DNA from 2 places in the Paenibacillus sp. FSL P4-0176 genome. Region 2 is predicted to be linked to the other one. Evidence: riboswitches for the same ligand, from Rfam matches in the RefSeq annotation. Region 2 holds a riboswitch; the other holds the start of a gene.
The links. Region 2 has a riboswitch for ZMP and ZTP ahead of MKY95_RS08890 (DJ-1/PfpI family protein). Riboswitches for the same ligand answer to the same signal wherever they lie in the genome.
Positions count from the first base shown of each region.

Region 1 (8,632 bases), 2.6 Mb from region 2:
TATACCTAGCCACCATTCATGGGCTCGATAAATCCTGTATATTATATCATCACCAACAACGAATTACACCATCAAAGGGCACCCAATCATTACAGATTACCGAATCCTATAAAAAACAGGACCGGAAAATGATCCATCCGGTCCTGTTTTGCTCCTGCTGTTATGTCGTTGAGAAAATGAAAATGATGAATACAATGGCACTCCGCCTACAGAATGATCCTTCGATCGCTGTTATCCCCAGATTTTTTTTATTCTCCTTTTAACAAGGGAAAAATCCGGGGATAAAGGCGAGCGCTTCGCTTCTGCGGTCTCATTCTGTCTGCTTCGTTTTTTTGTATCCCATTTTAAGAACATCTCAAATACAAACAGCATGAGCAAAGTTTTTTAGTATTTAAGATCGGTATAGAGCGGGAATTGGTCTGTCAGTGCAGTCACTTCTGCACGAGCTTCATCCAGCTTCGCTGTATCTTTTGGATTTTTCAGCGTTTTGGCAATGATCTTACCGATCGCTACCATCGCTTCTTCGTTCATGCCACGGGAAGTTGCAGCAGGTGTACCAATTCGAATACCACTCGTTACAAACGGGCTTGTAGGGTCGAATGGAATTGCATTTTTGTTCACGGTAATACCGATGGAATCAAGCACATGCTCAGCTTCCTTACCTGTGATGTTCACACTGCGTGTGTCGATCAGCATCAAGTGGTTATCTGTACCACCAGATACGATGTTCAATCCTTCAGCGATCAGTGTTTCAGCCAGAACCTGTGCGTTTTTTACGACATTCTCAGCATACGTTTTGAACGAAGGTTGCAAAGCTTCTCCGAATGCTACCGCTTTGGAAGCGATCACGTGCATCAGAGGTCCACCTTGGGAACCTGGGAATACGGCTTTATCAATCGCTGCTGCCCACGCTTTGCGGCACAGAATCATACCACCACGAGGTCCACGCAGCGTTTTGTGTGTAGTTGTTGTTACGAAATGCGCATGTGGAACCGGGTTTGGATGCAAACCAGCAGCAACCAGTCCTGCGATGTGAGCCATGTCCACCATGAACAAAGCGCCTACATCATTGGCGATGGAAGCTAGCTTTTCAAAATCAATGGTACGCGGATATGCACTTGCGCCTGCAACGATCAGACGAGGACGGTGTTTGAAAGCCGCTTTGCGTACTTCATCATAATCAATCAGGAATGTATCTTCCTGTACGCCGTATGCTACAAAGTTGTACAGCAAACCAGATGCGTTAACCGGGCTACCGTGTGTGAGGTGTCCACCATGGGCAAGGTTCATACCAAGTACAGTATCACCAGGTTTCAACGCTGCAAGATAAACTGCCATGTTCGCTTGTGCACCGGAGTGAGGTTGAACATTCACGTGTTCTGCTCCGAACAATTCTTTTGCACGATCACGCGCGATGTCTTCAACGATGTCCACATGCTCACAACCGCCATAGTAACGTTTACCTGGATATCCTTCAGCGTACTTGTTGGTCAGAACAGATCCCATTGCTTCGATTACTGCTTCACTTACGATGTTCTCGGATGCGATCAGTTCGATGTTGTTCTGTTGACGTTTCAGTTCAAGATTCATCGCTTCCAGTACTGCCGGGTCATTCTTGCGCAATTGTTCCATGATTAAATTCCTCCCAGTTATAAGTGAAGTTATAAAGTGAAACTAATGTTTACACGAAAACGGCGAGTGCAACACCAATCTGAAGAAACGAAGTGGTCGCCTAGAAGCTTTCTTTAGAAAGCTACTCCGGAAGCATAGGCTATCACCGGATTTCCCCTTTTAAATAGGGAATTAAAAAATCTGGGGATAACAGCGATCGGAAGATGGTGATGCAATCAAAGTCAGGAGTGTAACCCAATTAGTCTCGCTTTATATGTTAGTCACAAAATGTCGAATCTGGTTGTTCTTCCATACGATACACCGCGCGTTCGCCGCCAATCAACTTCGGACGGGTCAACGCTGTGGTTACACGAGCATCTCCAACATAGCGAAGCGCTGTACGATAGGGTACGGCTACATGCCGGAGATGCATCCCAATCATCGTCTCCCCAATGTCCAGTCCCGCATGGGCCTGCACATGTTCAGCCAGGCATGGATCGGTCAGCGAACGATATGCTGCGGATGCCATTGAACCTCCGGCCTTGGGCACGGGTACTGCACCAACCTCGGTCAATCCAAGTCGAGTAAGCACAGAACGTTCCATTACCAGCGCACGGTTCAGATGCTCACAACATTGGAATACCGTGTCAAAACCGAACTCTTCCTGCACCTCGCGTATACCCGCAAGAAGCTGCTGCGCCACTTCAATGGCACCACTCGTACCAATCCGAGCGCCTGCGACTTCACTTGTGCTTGTACCGATCACAACGATCTGTCCAGGCCCAAGCTGTCCGGCAAGCGCCAGTTCATGCAGAATAGACGCGGTCTGTTCCTGCAATCCGGGTTGTTCCGAATCTAACTCTATAGTCATCCTATTATCGCCTCCCGATAAAATCATGCCCGCTAACTCTTGGTTGTCCTTCGTATTCTTGCACGGCATCTCAGGTACTATTATAGCGAATAATCAGATGAAAGACGAAAAAAAGAGCAGTCTGCGGGTAACGCAGAATTGCTCTTTTGCCCAGGCGACCGGCCGTTTGTTCCGGTGCTCCATCGTGGTTATGCCCACTTCGTCGCCAGTTACACCGGATCCCTGTTTTCCCCTTCATCATAAAACAACCCGCGGCTAAAATCAACGGTTAATTTACATCACGTGTCCTATTTCTATAACCTGCCTCGCAGGATCAGAATTATCCCAGCTTATCCAAAAGCCGGTCCAATGCCGTCCGAATCTCAGCTGCAGCTATATTGTAATCATCACGACTTCCTCCAAACGGATCGGAGATGTCGAAACTTGGAATTCGTTGTCTAATCTCAATGGCTCGCTCACGCTCCGATGCCAGGATCTCTTGGCCAAGGGCACGTTTCATCTCAAGCGTTGCAAACAGGCTGTCCAACTCCTGAACATCACTTAATACCTGTTCATCATCCTCCACATATTCTTTCAATGTATAGGTTTTGTGGACTGAATCGGGAAAAACCTGCATGACATGTTGCTTATGACTCCGTGTTAATGTAAGAACCAGATCGGCCCAACCTACCAGGTTAGAGCTAAGCTGTGTGGAATGAGGTGGACCTTCAACGTTATGATCTCTCAAAACTGCTTCAGCATGTCGGGAGATCGGCATACCCGACGTTGCTGCCACACCTGCGGAGCGAACCTCTACCTGAATGCCACGCTCCGATGCCAATTTTCGCAAAAGCCCCTCTGCCATGGGGCTGCGGCACGTATTTCCTGTACACACGAATAAAATATGTTTCATTGTGTTAGCCTCCCCATTTTACATATGATGCGAATGATATGATATCTCAAGTTTTATTCTAAAATATAAACAAAAGTCCAAACGCAAGCAAGATTGCGCCACCAATAGCTTCGCCGTAATCCCCGAGATTCTGACTCACCCGACGGCCTAATAACAGCCCCATAACCGACATCACCCCGCCACAAACGCCGAAAGCAAGTACGGTCAAGATCAGATCACTGCTAAACATCCCTAAGGATACGCCAACGGAGAATGAATCCACACTTACGCTGAGGGAGAACAAAACAACGCCGAGCAGGGAACGGTGGTCCACCAGCTTTGTATCGCCTTCACGGAATGCATTCAGAATCATATGAGCACCCAGCAAAACAAGCAATCCACCTGCCGCATACGTCGTAATGTCACCGAGCAGGGAGCTGACGTATTTGCCCATATACATGCCGATGAGCGGCATGATGATATGAAATAGCGCCGTTACAATACTGATTCGCAATACATCCCGCAGCCGAATGCCCTTCATGCCAATTCCGATCCCGAGTGAGAACGCATCGAGGCCAAGCGCAATAGCCATGATCAAAATGGTTACCAACTGCCCTACATGGACAGACACATCCCACATCCCCATACCCCCAAGTCACGTAAAGGTTCTTGTACACGATATGCGGACAAGGACCTAAACATGACCGATGAAAGGCAAACGGCGACGGATCTCTGGTCAGATGCTGGCTTTATAGAATCTTGATTTTGTTTTGGAAAAAGAGTGATTACTCTCCTGACTGTATGATCAGGAGAGGTTATGAGGGTTGCTGGTTGCCAACTTGTATGAGTTGGTTCCCCGCAGCCTTGAGCAGCCGATTCATGACGGCTGCTCCCAGCCCTTCGCGTGAGCAGGCTTCAGCCACAATATATGTGGCGCCTTGCTCATCGCAACTGCGCAGCGCGGCGTATAGCCGGCGCGCTGCTTCTTCCAGCTCGCTGGCATCGCCCAGCGAGAACACGGCATCGGCGCGGTACTGCTCCGCGTGCTCGGCGAACGCCAGCACAGCGGTGCGCTCTCCGCGCTGCGCCGCCTCTGCGAGGGCGGCGCAGATCCAGGCCGCCACCGCTGTGGGCGGCCCCTCTACCACGCACAGCGCCCCTGCGGGTGCGTAGTGCGTGTACTTCATGCCCGGCGAGCGCGGCGCCGGGCTGCCCACGCCATCGGCCCCCTCCGCGAGTAGCGCGGGGTCCGTGGCGACACGGGCGGCAACGGCGGACAATTGTTCCGCCGTAATGCCGCCAGGGCGCAGGATGGTGACGGTACCGTCGTCACCGACCTGCACAACCGTGGACTCGACGCCCACCCCGGTGGGGCCGCCGTCCACAATGCCGCCGATGCGGCCATCCAGATCCTCGCGTACATGAGACGCGAGTGTCGGGCTTGGCCGCCCAGAGCGGTTGGCGCTTGGCGCAGCTACAGGGCATGCCGCCGCCGCGATTAACTGCAAGGCCACCGGGTGGTCCGGCATGCGCACGGCCACCGTGTCCAGACCGGCGGTGACACGCGGGGACACCGCCCCCGGCCTAACCGGCAGCACCAGCGTCAGTGGTCCCGGCCAGAAGGCCGCCATCAGCGCTTCCGCCGTTTCGTTCACTTCCGTGACCAGCGTATCCAACTGGTCACGGTGCGCGATATGCACAATCAGTGGATTGTCGGAAGGTCGGCCTTTAGCGACAAATACAGCCTCCACGGCTGCTGTGCTACGCGCATCAGCACCCAAGCCATAGACCGTCTCGGTCGGAAAGGCCACCGTCTGACCTTGACGAATGCAGGCTGCGGCAGCCTGCAAGTCGGCGAGCGCCTGTTGATCGGCGCTCCCCTTTTTCACATCCAACATTTCAATATTACCCAATCCGTGATCGTTCTCAGCGCTCACCAAGACACGTACATCCCACATCTCAGTGACCAGCTCTCCCGGAGCTTTCATATCACGTTCTTCTCTATCATCCCTCATCTCAGAGGTGTGTTGCACTGGTTCGTTTTCTCTGCTCATATATCATCATTCCTAAACTTCAAGTAGGTTAGTTCATATCCATATTCAATATAAGAGGTTGTTCAAAAAGTACGCTTTTGATTACGATAGATGCCTAGCGGCATCATCAACGTCGAATATGAAATTCAGCCGAAATAAGCGGGAGGCTTACGAAGTATGTTTCCGAAGGAAACATTTTGGTTGCTCACGTAATTTTCCTACGCTCCGCTACTCCATTTCTAGCTTCATTCCATCTTCTTGGTACTGAAAACCAGACTTTTTGAACACGCACTATAAGTAATTATAACATACCTGTCCCAACTCGGATGCCCTTCAAACTTCGCCCGGAAATTCACCACTAAATCATATCAAAAGGGCAGCTCCCTGAATCGAAGTCGCCCTTATTTTCAGTATAAATCCGTTGTTATGCGAACAATCCAGTCACCCAACTCCATAGTTTCACAGCCATATCCCACAGAAAGAATCTTGCTTCCGGTGTGTCTCCCTGCACAGATGCCTCTGCATCTCCTGGTTCAGCTGCAACGGCCGATACGGTTGAAGGTTTCGCCAGTGCATCCCCGGTCCCTGCATCAATGAAACACAGCGGCGGGAACAACACACACCACCAGTTCTGACCTTTGCCTTCGCCCAGTATGATTCGAACCGCTTCATAATCTCCGGCAGGATAGACGGTACCCCCATACAGCTTGGTCGGGAAAGGAACAGAACCCAGCTCCACCTGATACTCATAATTTAAACCGCGACTGGCCAACTCTTCTCCTACTCTATTCTCGATCTCGGACAAATGCTCACGAATAACCTTGCGCGCTTCATCTAGACTTTGCGGATTCTCCAGCTCGGCTACCCACTCGCCCATCTGAGCAACGACAGCATCCCGAATCTCGCGTTTCACCAATTGATCTCCTGGTGCATCCGAGTTTGCTAGAATACGCAAGCGAATTGATTGTTCTGGAATTGCTGTGGCCGCCACAGCTGCATCCGTTTTCTGACCTTCCCACATCATGATAATCAACATAAGACATACAATAATAAGTCCAATTTGCTTTACAATTCGTCTGCTCATTCCGTTCTCCCCCTCGGCTCTCTGATCACGTTGCCTGCAACTCTCTCATGTCTATCAGTATGCCCCGTAGAGACAGAAGTAAACCTAGCATTTGCAATAAATCTACTAAATCGTTTCTATGATTTACACTTTCTCACCTATCATGTTAAAAAGGCTGATCCGCACCTGGTTACAGGGCAAATCAACCTCTTCATTCCTATAAACGATCACGTTATACGTCCCACCGCTTTACTTTTCACCTACACCGACTCAACAGTTACACAGCACTTTTCTCTTTCTTGAGCATATTCCATAAACGTTCCGACAACCGGGGTTGTTGCTCTCCCATCAGAAGTTCATCCTCCTCTTCTTGCCCGTACAACTTAATGCTCATGACTACACCGATGCAAGCCATATTAATAAGCAAAGAGGTGCCGCCGTAACTGATGAACGGTAACGTAATACCTGTGAGTGGCATCAGTCCGAGAAACGCCCCCACGTTCTCAAACACCTGATACAACAACATTCCTATAATACCTACAATGATGACGGGTCCCGCGCAATCTCTACATGCCAGAGCAATCAGCACCATGCGGTGGATCAGGATAAAGTACAACAGAATCAGTACGGATGCACCAACAAAGCCAAACTCCTCTGCGATCACAACAAAAATGGAATCAGAATACGTATAGGGGACTCGTCCACTCTGAACGGATGTTCCTTGCAAGTAACCTTTGCCGATGATGCCCCCTGAACCGATGGCTAAACCTGCATTTTTTGTATGCCAGGAAGCTTTGGAGGTAGCCTCCTCCGGTACAAGCCAGGGATCAATACGCTCTGCCCAATGCTCACGTTTTATCTTTTCAAGAAAAGTGAATACTTCATCATGGTAGAAGGTATAGGCTTTGACAAAACCAAAGAACGCTACCCCCACAATCGCCAGTGCAATCAATGCGTGCTTCAGCCTCATATTTCCGATCCAGAATACCGCAGCCAGAATCACCACATACCCCAGCGCATTTCCCAAATCATTCTGAGCCATAACAAGGGCAAACGGAATAAACGCCCAACAGCCAATCGGCACAATATCTCTCCAAAATTTCAGTGTGCCTCGTTGTCTCTTCACGATCAAATGGGCGAGGAACAAAATCAGAATCATCTTGAACAGCTCTGCCGGTTGAAAAGAAAAGTTTTCGCCCAGCTTCAGCCAACCGTTGGCGTTATTGATTGAACTTCCCAGGACATTGGCCAGGATCAGCAGTATGATCCCCAAGCCATACAAATAAAACGCATATTTCACGTATAACTTGTAATTCACAAGCCCGATCACAAGCACCGCAATGAACCCGGCCACATAGAAATACATCGTTTTGACATGATGATTCGCCAGGTTGGCATCTGTCTGCGTTCCGCTATAAATCGCAAATACACTAATAATCATGAGCAACAGCATTACAAAAAGAATCACACCGTCCATCTTTTTCAACATTCTCAACATGACGCTGTCCATCCCCCTGAAATCTAGCATTCTATCATTTCCAATTGAACTCAATATTACTATTGTATAAAAATGGATGATAAAATGGAAATCTGGATGCTTCAGGATGACTATTAAACCATTCAATGGCCCGACTCACACTCTAAAAACAATAAAAACCCCAAAACATCCACCCCTTGTAACTTGGGTTGGTCTGTTCCAGGGTTTAATAGTTATATCGTTATTTACGCTTATACACATATATCTTACGTTCTGTTCACGAGAGTTATTGCTCTTGCTGCGACTGCTTCCGTCTGAACAACTTCATGACCATCTCAGTGATACTGAGTTGTTCTGACGAACCCAGGATATCTTCATTTTCTTCCGTATGAACTTTAATACTCATGACAACACCCATACTAAGCATGTTGAGCACAAGAGAGGTACCGCCGAAACTGATAAATGGAAGTGTGATCCCTGTTAATGGCATCAGACCGATAAACGGACCAATATTAACAAAAATCTGATAGAGAAGCATCGAAATAATACCTACAATCAGGTACGGCCCAGCCCGATCTTTGCACTCCAGTGCGATCAACACCAGCCTGTGAATCAGAATAAAGTAGAGCAGTAACAATACCGATGCTCCAACAAAACCGAATTCTTCACCAATCTGCACAAAGATGGAATCCGCATATGCGAGCGG
Region 1 is NZ_CP150242.1:6,605,825-6,614,456, forward strand. Features, by position in the region: gene glyA (serine hydroxymethyltransferase) at 385-1,632, opposite strand; gene MKY95_RS30285 (TIGR01440 family protein) at 1,889-2,482, opposite strand; ZMP/ZTP riboswitch at 2,624-2,705, opposite strand; gene MKY95_RS30290 (low molecular weight protein arginine phosphatase) at 2,802-3,374, opposite strand; gene MKY95_RS30295 (manganese efflux pump MntP family protein) at 3,433-3,993, opposite strand; gene MKY95_RS30300 (L-threonylcarbamoyladenylate synthase) at 4,169-5,251, opposite strand; gene spoIIR (stage II sporulation protein R) at 5,811-6,470, opposite strand; gene MKY95_RS30310 (FtsW/RodA/SpoVE family cell cycle protein) at 6,727-7,947, opposite strand; gene MKY95_RS30315 (FtsW/RodA/SpoVE family cell cycle protein) at 8,213-8,632, opposite strand, start outside.
Region 1: it holds a riboswitch for ZMP and ZTP, as region 2 does, so the genes downstream of both, MKY95_RS30285 (TIGR01440 family protein) here and MKY95_RS08890 (DJ-1/PfpI family protein) in region 2, are expected to answer to the same signal.

Region 2 (8,632 bases):
GTTTGCCGGAACTCGAACATTGCAAATTAATGACGGTACTTGTATCCATATAAGCTGAACTTTAGTTTGACATAATCCTGATCAGAAGGGAGGTCGGATATGGGTATGATTTTTCCAACTAAACGGTTGAAAAAGCTGTTCCACCTCATTCATGGTGAAGGACAGGAACAGGCTTGGACGAGCCAAGCACTTGCAGACAGGCTGGAAGTTACGGTACGTACTATTCGGGATGATCTGAAAAAGCTGGATCATATCCTTGCGGGGCATGGTGGGAGCCTGGAATCCAAGCGTGGGCGGGGTTATTCCATTCGTGTGCATGATGCGAAGCGGTATACTGAGCTGTTGGAGGAACGGAAGGATGATCGGCAAAAAGGTGCACCAGTACCTGGATCGCCTGATGAGCGTATCCGGTATGAATTGTTCAAGCTGCTTGGTGAACCGGGTCATATCAAGATGGAAGACCTCGCTGATCAGCTGTATATAAGCCGTGCAACGATGAACAATGATCTGAAAATCATTCGTCAGATTCTGGAGAACTACCAACTTCAGCTTCAGATCAAGCCAGGACATGGTGTGAAGGTCGTCGGAGACGAGCAAAGGTTTCGCTATTGCCTTGCCGAGTACGCCGATGCGCGAGATGAAGAACTGGGCCCCGAAGGAATGACCGTTGCACAGGAACGTTTGTTGTACCCAATCGAACCCGCACACATCCGCGAGATCGTCATTCGCCATGTAGGCAAACAGAATGTTCGTATTGCAGATGTGGCCCTGAAAGATCTGATTACGCATCTGGCTGTTATGGTATTACGTATTAAGCAGGGGCATGAACTGGAGCGATTCGAGAAAGTGGAGGCGAATGTTCAGGATCAGCAACTTGCACAGCAGATTATTCAGGATCTGGAGTTGTTATATTCCATTCACTGTCCAGTTGGAGAGCGAGATTATCTGCTGCTGCACATTGTTAGCAAAAAAATGACCGCTACCGATTGGAATGGACTACGAAGTGACCCATTATATGTTGCTGTACAGCAGATGCTGGGTCATATCTATGATCGGTACACCTATGATCTGCGGGATGATGAACGCTTGCCGAATGATCTGTATGCCCATCTGAAGCCCATGATTACTAGGTTGGAACATGGTATGAATATGCGGAATCCACTGCTCGGACATATACGTAAATATTATCCACTGGCCTATGAGATTACGATCAGTGCAGTGAAACAGCTACAGACATACGTACCTCATGAAATCAATGACAGCGAGATTGGTTATTTGGCTCTTCACATTGGTGCAGCTTTGGAACGTAAATACCAGATTCCTCATCGCAAACGGAAATCCGTATTGCTGGTCTGTGGGTCAGGATACGGCACAGCCCGTATTCTTGAATCCAGATTGCGTTCTTTATTTGCAGAGCTGGAGGTCTCACGTGTAGTTTCGCTACGGGAGTACGAGGAGATGGGGAGTGTGCCCGAAGATTTGGTCATTTCCACGATCCGGTTACGGGAGTTCAAAGGCAAGCCGTCAGCTGTCATTGCTGCGATTCCATCGGAACGAGACATGGCAACGATCACTCATCTGGTGCGAACTAGTGATGAGCAGGAGGAAATGACGCTACTACGTTACTTTGATCCAGCGTTGTTCATGTTTCGGTCCGATCAGCCTGACAAAATGACACTTATGGCTGAGATGAGCGGAGCGCTGTTGGAGAAGGGAATCGTGACGGAGCAGTTCTGGCCAGCTGTGCAGGAGCGGGAAAAGATGGCTTCAACTGCGCTTGGAAGAGGTATGGCGATTCCGCATCCCATGGAGCTGAGTTCAACTCGTACGACCGTATCGGTATGTCTGCTCGAGAAGCCGATTCCGTGGGATGAGGAGAATGAAGTACATGCTGTATTTATGTTATCTATCTGCAAAGAGGATTACGAACAGGCGATGGGGATCTATGATCTGTTTGTAGAGTTAATCCGGCAGGAGGAGAAGTTGGAAAGCCTGCGATCCTGTGGCAGCTTCGATGCCTTTGCCCAACTTGTATGTGAAACGTTGAGTCTGAAAAGTACCGAAGTGTATTAATATATATGTTCGCTAATGGATAATTACACGGACACTCCGAGTACAGAACAACCTTACGATCGCTGTTATCCTCCAACTTTTTTTTAATTCCCTTTTTGAAAGGGAAAAACCGTCCTTCATCAGATTTGCTGATAAAGGACGGTTTTTATTCGTTTACACAAACTATTGATTAAATATGTTTGGATATGACTTCTTCCAGTCCTTGAGCGACAGAATGCGCCCCTCGCGCCAGATGTCTTTCATACAGATGCAGGCGGACAAAGCTCTCATCCGTACCCATGGCTTCGGAGAATATTCCACTGAGTCCACGAGCGCGGCGATCGATCTGTAATAGCAGCTCCAGCGAATCGCCCATGGGATAGAACAGCACTTCCAACTCATCCAGATGCCCACGAAACTTGTTTGTTGGTACAAATTCGAATTCCTGCACAAATGGCAGATTACCGCCCAGCTTCGGCGCATAGTCATTGGTTACTTCACGAAGCTTGAAACCAAGGATATCAATTGCATCGAGCACGGTGTTCATGTCTTTGCTAGGAACAACATGCAGTCTGTCCCGGTCTGAGGGGTCTACAGCACTTGAAATATCGAGGCCCGTCTCCACCCATACCTCTGCACGATGCAGTGTAATTGGCAGATTTTCTGGGAGGTCAAATGAAAAGTCTTTCTCCAATTTGGCTCCAGGCTGTAAGGTGAAACCTTCGGTGAGCAGATATTTGGCTATGACGGCTGTTTCTTTTACTTTACGATCATCGTGCTCCCGTATGTAATGGGTTTTGATTGAAAGATAGATTCGATCTACGTTCTGTTCCACATCTCCACCTTCAATGTACACAACCCCCGAGATGATTCCTCCAGGCGTGACCTCTGGTGTATGCAATTCCGTATTTACTTTGGCTGCTCCAACACCTACACTGGCTAACATTTTCTTGAAAAATGACATGCGCTTTACCTCCAGATCAGATGGTTTATTATATGGGATACATACGGCTTCGACCTTAATACGGAAGCTAGAAGAGAAGCGTTTCATATTTTAGTAAAGATATATCGCATATCCAAACAGGAGAATCGACTTACCTATGTCGAATGTTTAAATAAAGGGATTTTTTGTCAGGAGGAACTCTATGAGCATGGAATGGTACGATATGATTGCACAACGTAATGGGGGATACAAGGGTAGAGCTTTGTATACGTTGGAAGGTAACTCTGCTGAAGATATTTTTGAAGAGCGGTTGATTAAGCTTCTGCCTCAGTATACATCCGTGCTCGATGCAGGCTGTGGACATGGGGAGTTTACGTTGAAAATGTCGGAATATACCGATCACATTATAGGGTTTGATAGTTCGGAAGAGATGATAAAGATAGCCCAAAACAGTCTTCATTCAAGCACGAAAACAAATGTGAAATTTGTCTGTGTAAGCACAAAAGAAAAGATGCCATTTGAAGATAAGCAATTTGGTCTGATCTATGATCGCAGAGGTCCAACTTCCATTATTGAGCATGGGAGATTGCTACAAAAGGGTGGAGTTATGATTGGTATTCATACGGATATAACAAAGGTACGTGAGCGTTTGGAAAGAAATGCTTTTAAGGAGATCAAGATTGAGGAATATAACGAGGCACTTATGATTTTCTCAGATGAAAAAGAGTTTGCCATCTTTCTCTCCGATATCCCCGGAAACCCGGATTATACACAGCCTGAGTACCGGGAACAGCTGGAAGTTAAGCTGAAGGAGAACCAGGTTGATGGTAGAATTGCTGTAAGAGAATGCAAGTATATTTGGCAGGCCATAAGGAGGTGAAGCCGATTGAACACAGAATTTTCAGAACAGAAATATGGTGAATCGGGTGTCAAAACCAGCTTCGAGCAGATGGCAAACGGGGAACAAAAATATAAAATGATAACAGAAGACGGAAGTTATTATTGTAGCGATACATACCATCAAGCATGGATTGAATACATCCAGTGATTGGACGGCATCACCTGAGTTGGATAGGTTAACTCAATCTTTAACAGAGAAGGAGCTACTCCAGAAGTATGATTAATTAGACGGGAGGATCAGACAGATGCGTAAAAATACAATATTTTGGATTACAGGAATAACGATAATCCTCTTGGTGACTCTGCTCATATACAGCTATGTTATTCCAAGTGTGAGTGCCCAGGATGTTGTGATGGCAGGCACAATCAGGCAGATTGATACGGATGTAGTTGAGGTAGAGTTAGAGATAACGCGAAAAAGAGAAGACAAGGATCAACATATGGTGTATCCCGTTGTCCCTGGATGGGAAGGGGTCACATTCACTGAGGAACAAGATGAAGCGTGGTACATGCCTTCGTCTGTTGGCAGCTCCTATCTTGATCAAGTCATTCTGGAAAAGTATCTGAAGGCACAGGGGAAAACCATGAAATCAGCTGATAATCTGATAGGATTTGCGATACCTGATGAGATAGGGAGCTACAAGTTACGGTTAACGCTCAGATCTTTGGATGGAACGACTCAGCCGCTTGAGAATCCCATGGTGTATTATGTTCACAACGAGCATTTGTTAGGGAAGGATCTGAGTTGGGTTACGGGTGAGAATCTGGAGATCAATAAGGAGTAATCAGAATGATGAATGTATATGAATTGAATGAAATCACCGTACGTTTCTTGGACACAGAAGATGAACAACATCTGGTGAAGTGGCTGTCAGACCCGGAAGTTCTTCAATACTATGAAGGGCGTGATCGGCCGAATGACCTGGAGCAGGTGAGAGAACATTTTTACAATCAGAAAGATGATGCTACCCGCTGTATCGTTGAGTACGGAGGACATCCGATTGGATACATTCAGTTCTATGAGCTTGAGGAAGAAGAGCGAACGGAGTATGGTTATGGAGACACGGATGAGATCATCTATGGAACGGATCAGTTTATTGGTGAGGTAGACTACTGGAATAAAGGCATTGGTACACAGTTGATGCAATCCATGCTTGCTTATTTGATTAATGAAAAACAAGCTCATAAAGTGGTTATGGACCCTCAATCCTGGAACTTGCGAGCGATATCCTGTTATGAGAAATGTGGTTTCCAGAAGATTAAGCTGTTGGAGAAACATGAGCAGCATGAAGGACAGATGCGAGACTGTTGGCTTATGGAATATACCCTGTAGATCCTGTTTAAAGTTATTTTAAATCATACAAACAAGGAGGAATAATGGATGGATGAAAGATTTCCGATAGGACCATTTGTATACACGGGCGAGGTTACGCCTGCACAGAGAGAACAGTGGATTCAGGACATTGCTGGGCTGCCTGAACGCGCGCGCGAAGCAGTAAAGGGACTGAGTGAAGATCAATTAAGTCTGCCGTACCGAGAAGGCGGATGGATGCTCAAACAGGTGATTCACCACATGGCAGACAGCCACATGAACAGTATGATTCGTTTCAAGTTGGCACTGACAGAGGATACACCAACGATTCGACCTTATTATGAAGAGCGCTGGGCTGAATTGAGTGATTCAAGGGACCTGGATATCGAATTCTCGCTGCAAATTCTGGATGCGCTCCATCGTCGCTGGGTGTTTCTGTTAAACGCGTTGACAGATGCAGATTATGCCAAACAATTTTATCATCCCTCATCGGAAGAAACGACAAGACTGGATTACAATCTGGGCATGTATGCTTGGCATGGCAAACACCATGTTGCTCACATCACATCGCTTCGGGATAGACTGGGAATATAGTTAGAAAAAATATCTTGTTGAGGAGAAATTATCAATGAGTATACATATCAGACTATTAAATGAGAGCGATCCTGTAATCATATCAAAGGCGTTTCAGGAGCAGGGTTGGGGGAGATTTGCTGAGCAGTATCTTCATTACTTGGCTGAACAACGGAATGGGGAACGCGTAACCTTGGTAGCCGAGTTGAATGGAGAATTTGCGGGATACGTGAATGTATTGTGGTATTCCGGCTACCCGTCTTTTAGGGAACAAGCCATTCCCGAAATTAACGATTTTAATGTGCTGATGAAGTTCCAGCGCCAAGGTATTGGTTCACGGTTGATGGACCGAGCAGAGGAAATTATTTCGGAACGAACGGATGTAGCAGGCATTGGTGTAGGTGTGTTTTCCGATTATGGCAAAGCGCAAGTTCTATATGCCCATCGCGGGTACATACCAGACGGTCACGGTGTACACAAACATGATCATTACATTCAGCCGGGTGAAGAAACGATTATGGACGACGATGTTGTACTTTATCTTACGAAGAAGTTAAAAGCCACGCAATAATTTCATAATATATACAATGATGGAAGATGTCATGTATACTAGTTGTAAATATCTGTTATGTGTGACTGGCGTAAACGTGGAGTGAACCACGAGGGAGCACATATATTATATGCCGTACGCCTGGGCAAAGTGTTTGATCTTTTGATCAAACACTTTATTTATTATTCACGGAACGAAAGGACTGGTGGCGGCAATGAAAATGGCGTTTGTTTTATTTGATGGAATGACAAGCATGGATTTAGCTGGATTTTATGAAGCAGTGACTTGGTTAGCGATTCTGAAAGTAAAGGAAAACGTATCATGGACATTCTGCGCAGATAAGGAGGAAATTTCAGATGACCGCGGGCTGAAAATGAAATCCGATGCAGTATTACCTCATTTAGGGGATTTTGATCTAGTATTTTTTCCTGGTGGATTATCAACTAGAACGCTTCGATTTGATGAGGATTTTATGCGATGGGTCCGAACGGCAGAAAATGTCACTTATAAAATATCTATTTGTACCGGGGCTTTACTGTTGGGGGCAGCAGGTTTCCTAAAAGGAAAAAGGGCTACTACCAACTCATCTGCTTATGATTTATTGAATCCTTATTGTGCAGAAGTAATTTCAGCGCGTGTAGTGCGTGATGGTAATACGGTAACGGGTGCGGGGGTTACGGCTTCTATTGACCTGGGACTATACTTGGTCGAAATGTTAACGTCTACGGAGATCGTCCTTCAAGTTCAACAAAAACTAGAGTATCCATATTATGAAGCTGGTAACTTAAAAGATGTCTACATGCACACTAAGGGGTAGGGGATAAAAAGATGACTATTCGCCTTTTTCAAGCGATTGATCAGCCAGCAGTGCTGAAAATGATGACGGATCATGATTTTCAATTCCCTTTGTTTATACGCGAGCAGTATCCTGCGCGCTGGGATTCATTTTTAAAAATGACGGATGAACGTATCAGTGCTTATTATGTCATGGTTGACGAAGCAGATGTTGTCATAGGTCATGCTGGTTATATCTTTCAGCCTACTGTTAACCGATATGAAATCGTTGGCGTTGTTACATGCAAATCACACCTTCGACAGGGAGTAGCACGTGGACTAATTACAAAAATATGTATAAAAATAGCTGAATTCGGCAGTGGTGATGTCATGCTTTACACACTTGATCATGAAGAAAATGAAGCAGCGCTCCTATTTTATGAACGAATGAATTTTCAAAAAGAAGGTGTTGATATGAATTATTATACCTCGGGGTTTCATAGACTTTCACTTGTTAAAACATTATAAGGGAACTTCAAAAAACTAATTGTAGTGGAAGCATAAAAGTGTACTTCAGTTTAAGTTGCATGTACTTGCAAAGAAAGATGATAAAAAAGCTGTCCCGCATGTTATACTCTATTGGAATTTGAGGAATGATAAGCAGGATGTTGAGAGATTAGATGATCAGAGGAGTGATTGATCCATGTTTAGCAAAGTCGGCCAGATTATGTTGTATGTCAACAATCAGGATGAATCACTGGCATTTTGGACGGAAGTTGCAGGATTCCACATTGTGGATGAAGTAAACCTTGACGAGGGTATGAGATGGATTGAGATTGCGCCTACCCCAAATTCGCAGACGAGCATTATTCTTCATGACAAAGAGTTTGTGGAGCGGATGTCGGCGGGTGTAAATCTGGGCACACCTTCGTTAATGTTCTTCACCGAAAATCTGGATCAGTTATATGCAGACTTGTCTGGTAAACATGTAACGGTTGGAGAGATTGTAGAGATGCCAACCGGGCGTGTCTTCAACTTTGCTGATAATGAAGGGAATTACTTTGCAGTCTTGGAACGGGCGAAGTAAGTTACAACTCAAAACCGCTACGCTTGTAAACGATCGACATTCATGTCGGTCGTTTTTTTGTTGGGAAAAAGCTTATATTTTTAAGTAGAAAAGCACAAGAAAAATAGAGAACTACTGGGTAAAAATGTTATAATAGAGTGTGGCTGATTTAATGAAAATGACGAGGAATGAATAGTCGGAAATGAAGGTTTGGATGGAGCAGTTAAGGAGGAATGTGGTTGTGGAAAAGACGATTAAAAGTGTACAGGACCTATATGATATGCTCGATGCGGACTTCAGATCTGCCAAGCAATTTTGGGAACCTTTCTATGAGGATCGGAACAGACCAATCCCCTTTTTTCCAAACAAACCGGATGAGAATCTGGTAGCGCATGTGAACGAAGGTGTGCTGAGCGGCGGCAAGGCACTGGAACTGGGGTGTGGCCCGGGCAGAAATGCGTT
Region 2 is NZ_CP150242.1:1,898,857-1,907,488, forward strand. Features, by position in the region: gene mngB (mannosylglycerate hydrolase) at 1-53, shown strand, start outside; gene MKY95_RS08850 (BglG family transcription antiterminator) at 100-2,073, shown strand; gene MKY95_RS08855 (sporulation protein) at 2,243-3,016, opposite strand; gene MKY95_RS08860 (class I SAM-dependent methyltransferase) at 3,198-3,875, shown strand; gene MKY95_RS08865 (hypothetical protein) at 3,882-4,043, shown strand; gene MKY95_RS08870 (hypothetical protein) at 4,141-4,680, shown strand; gene MKY95_RS08875 (GNAT family N-acetyltransferase) at 4,689-5,228, shown strand; gene MKY95_RS08880 (YfiT family bacillithiol transferase) at 5,277-5,801, shown strand; gene MKY95_RS08885 (GNAT family N-acetyltransferase) at 5,836-6,351, shown strand; ZMP/ZTP riboswitch at 6,403-6,484, shown strand; gene MKY95_RS08890 (DJ-1/PfpI family protein) at 6,545-7,147, shown strand; gene MKY95_RS08895 (GNAT family N-acetyltransferase) at 7,159-7,632, shown strand; gene MKY95_RS08900 (VOC family protein) at 7,808-8,191, shown strand; gene MKY95_RS08905 (class I SAM-dependent methyltransferase) at 8,385-8,632, shown strand, end outside.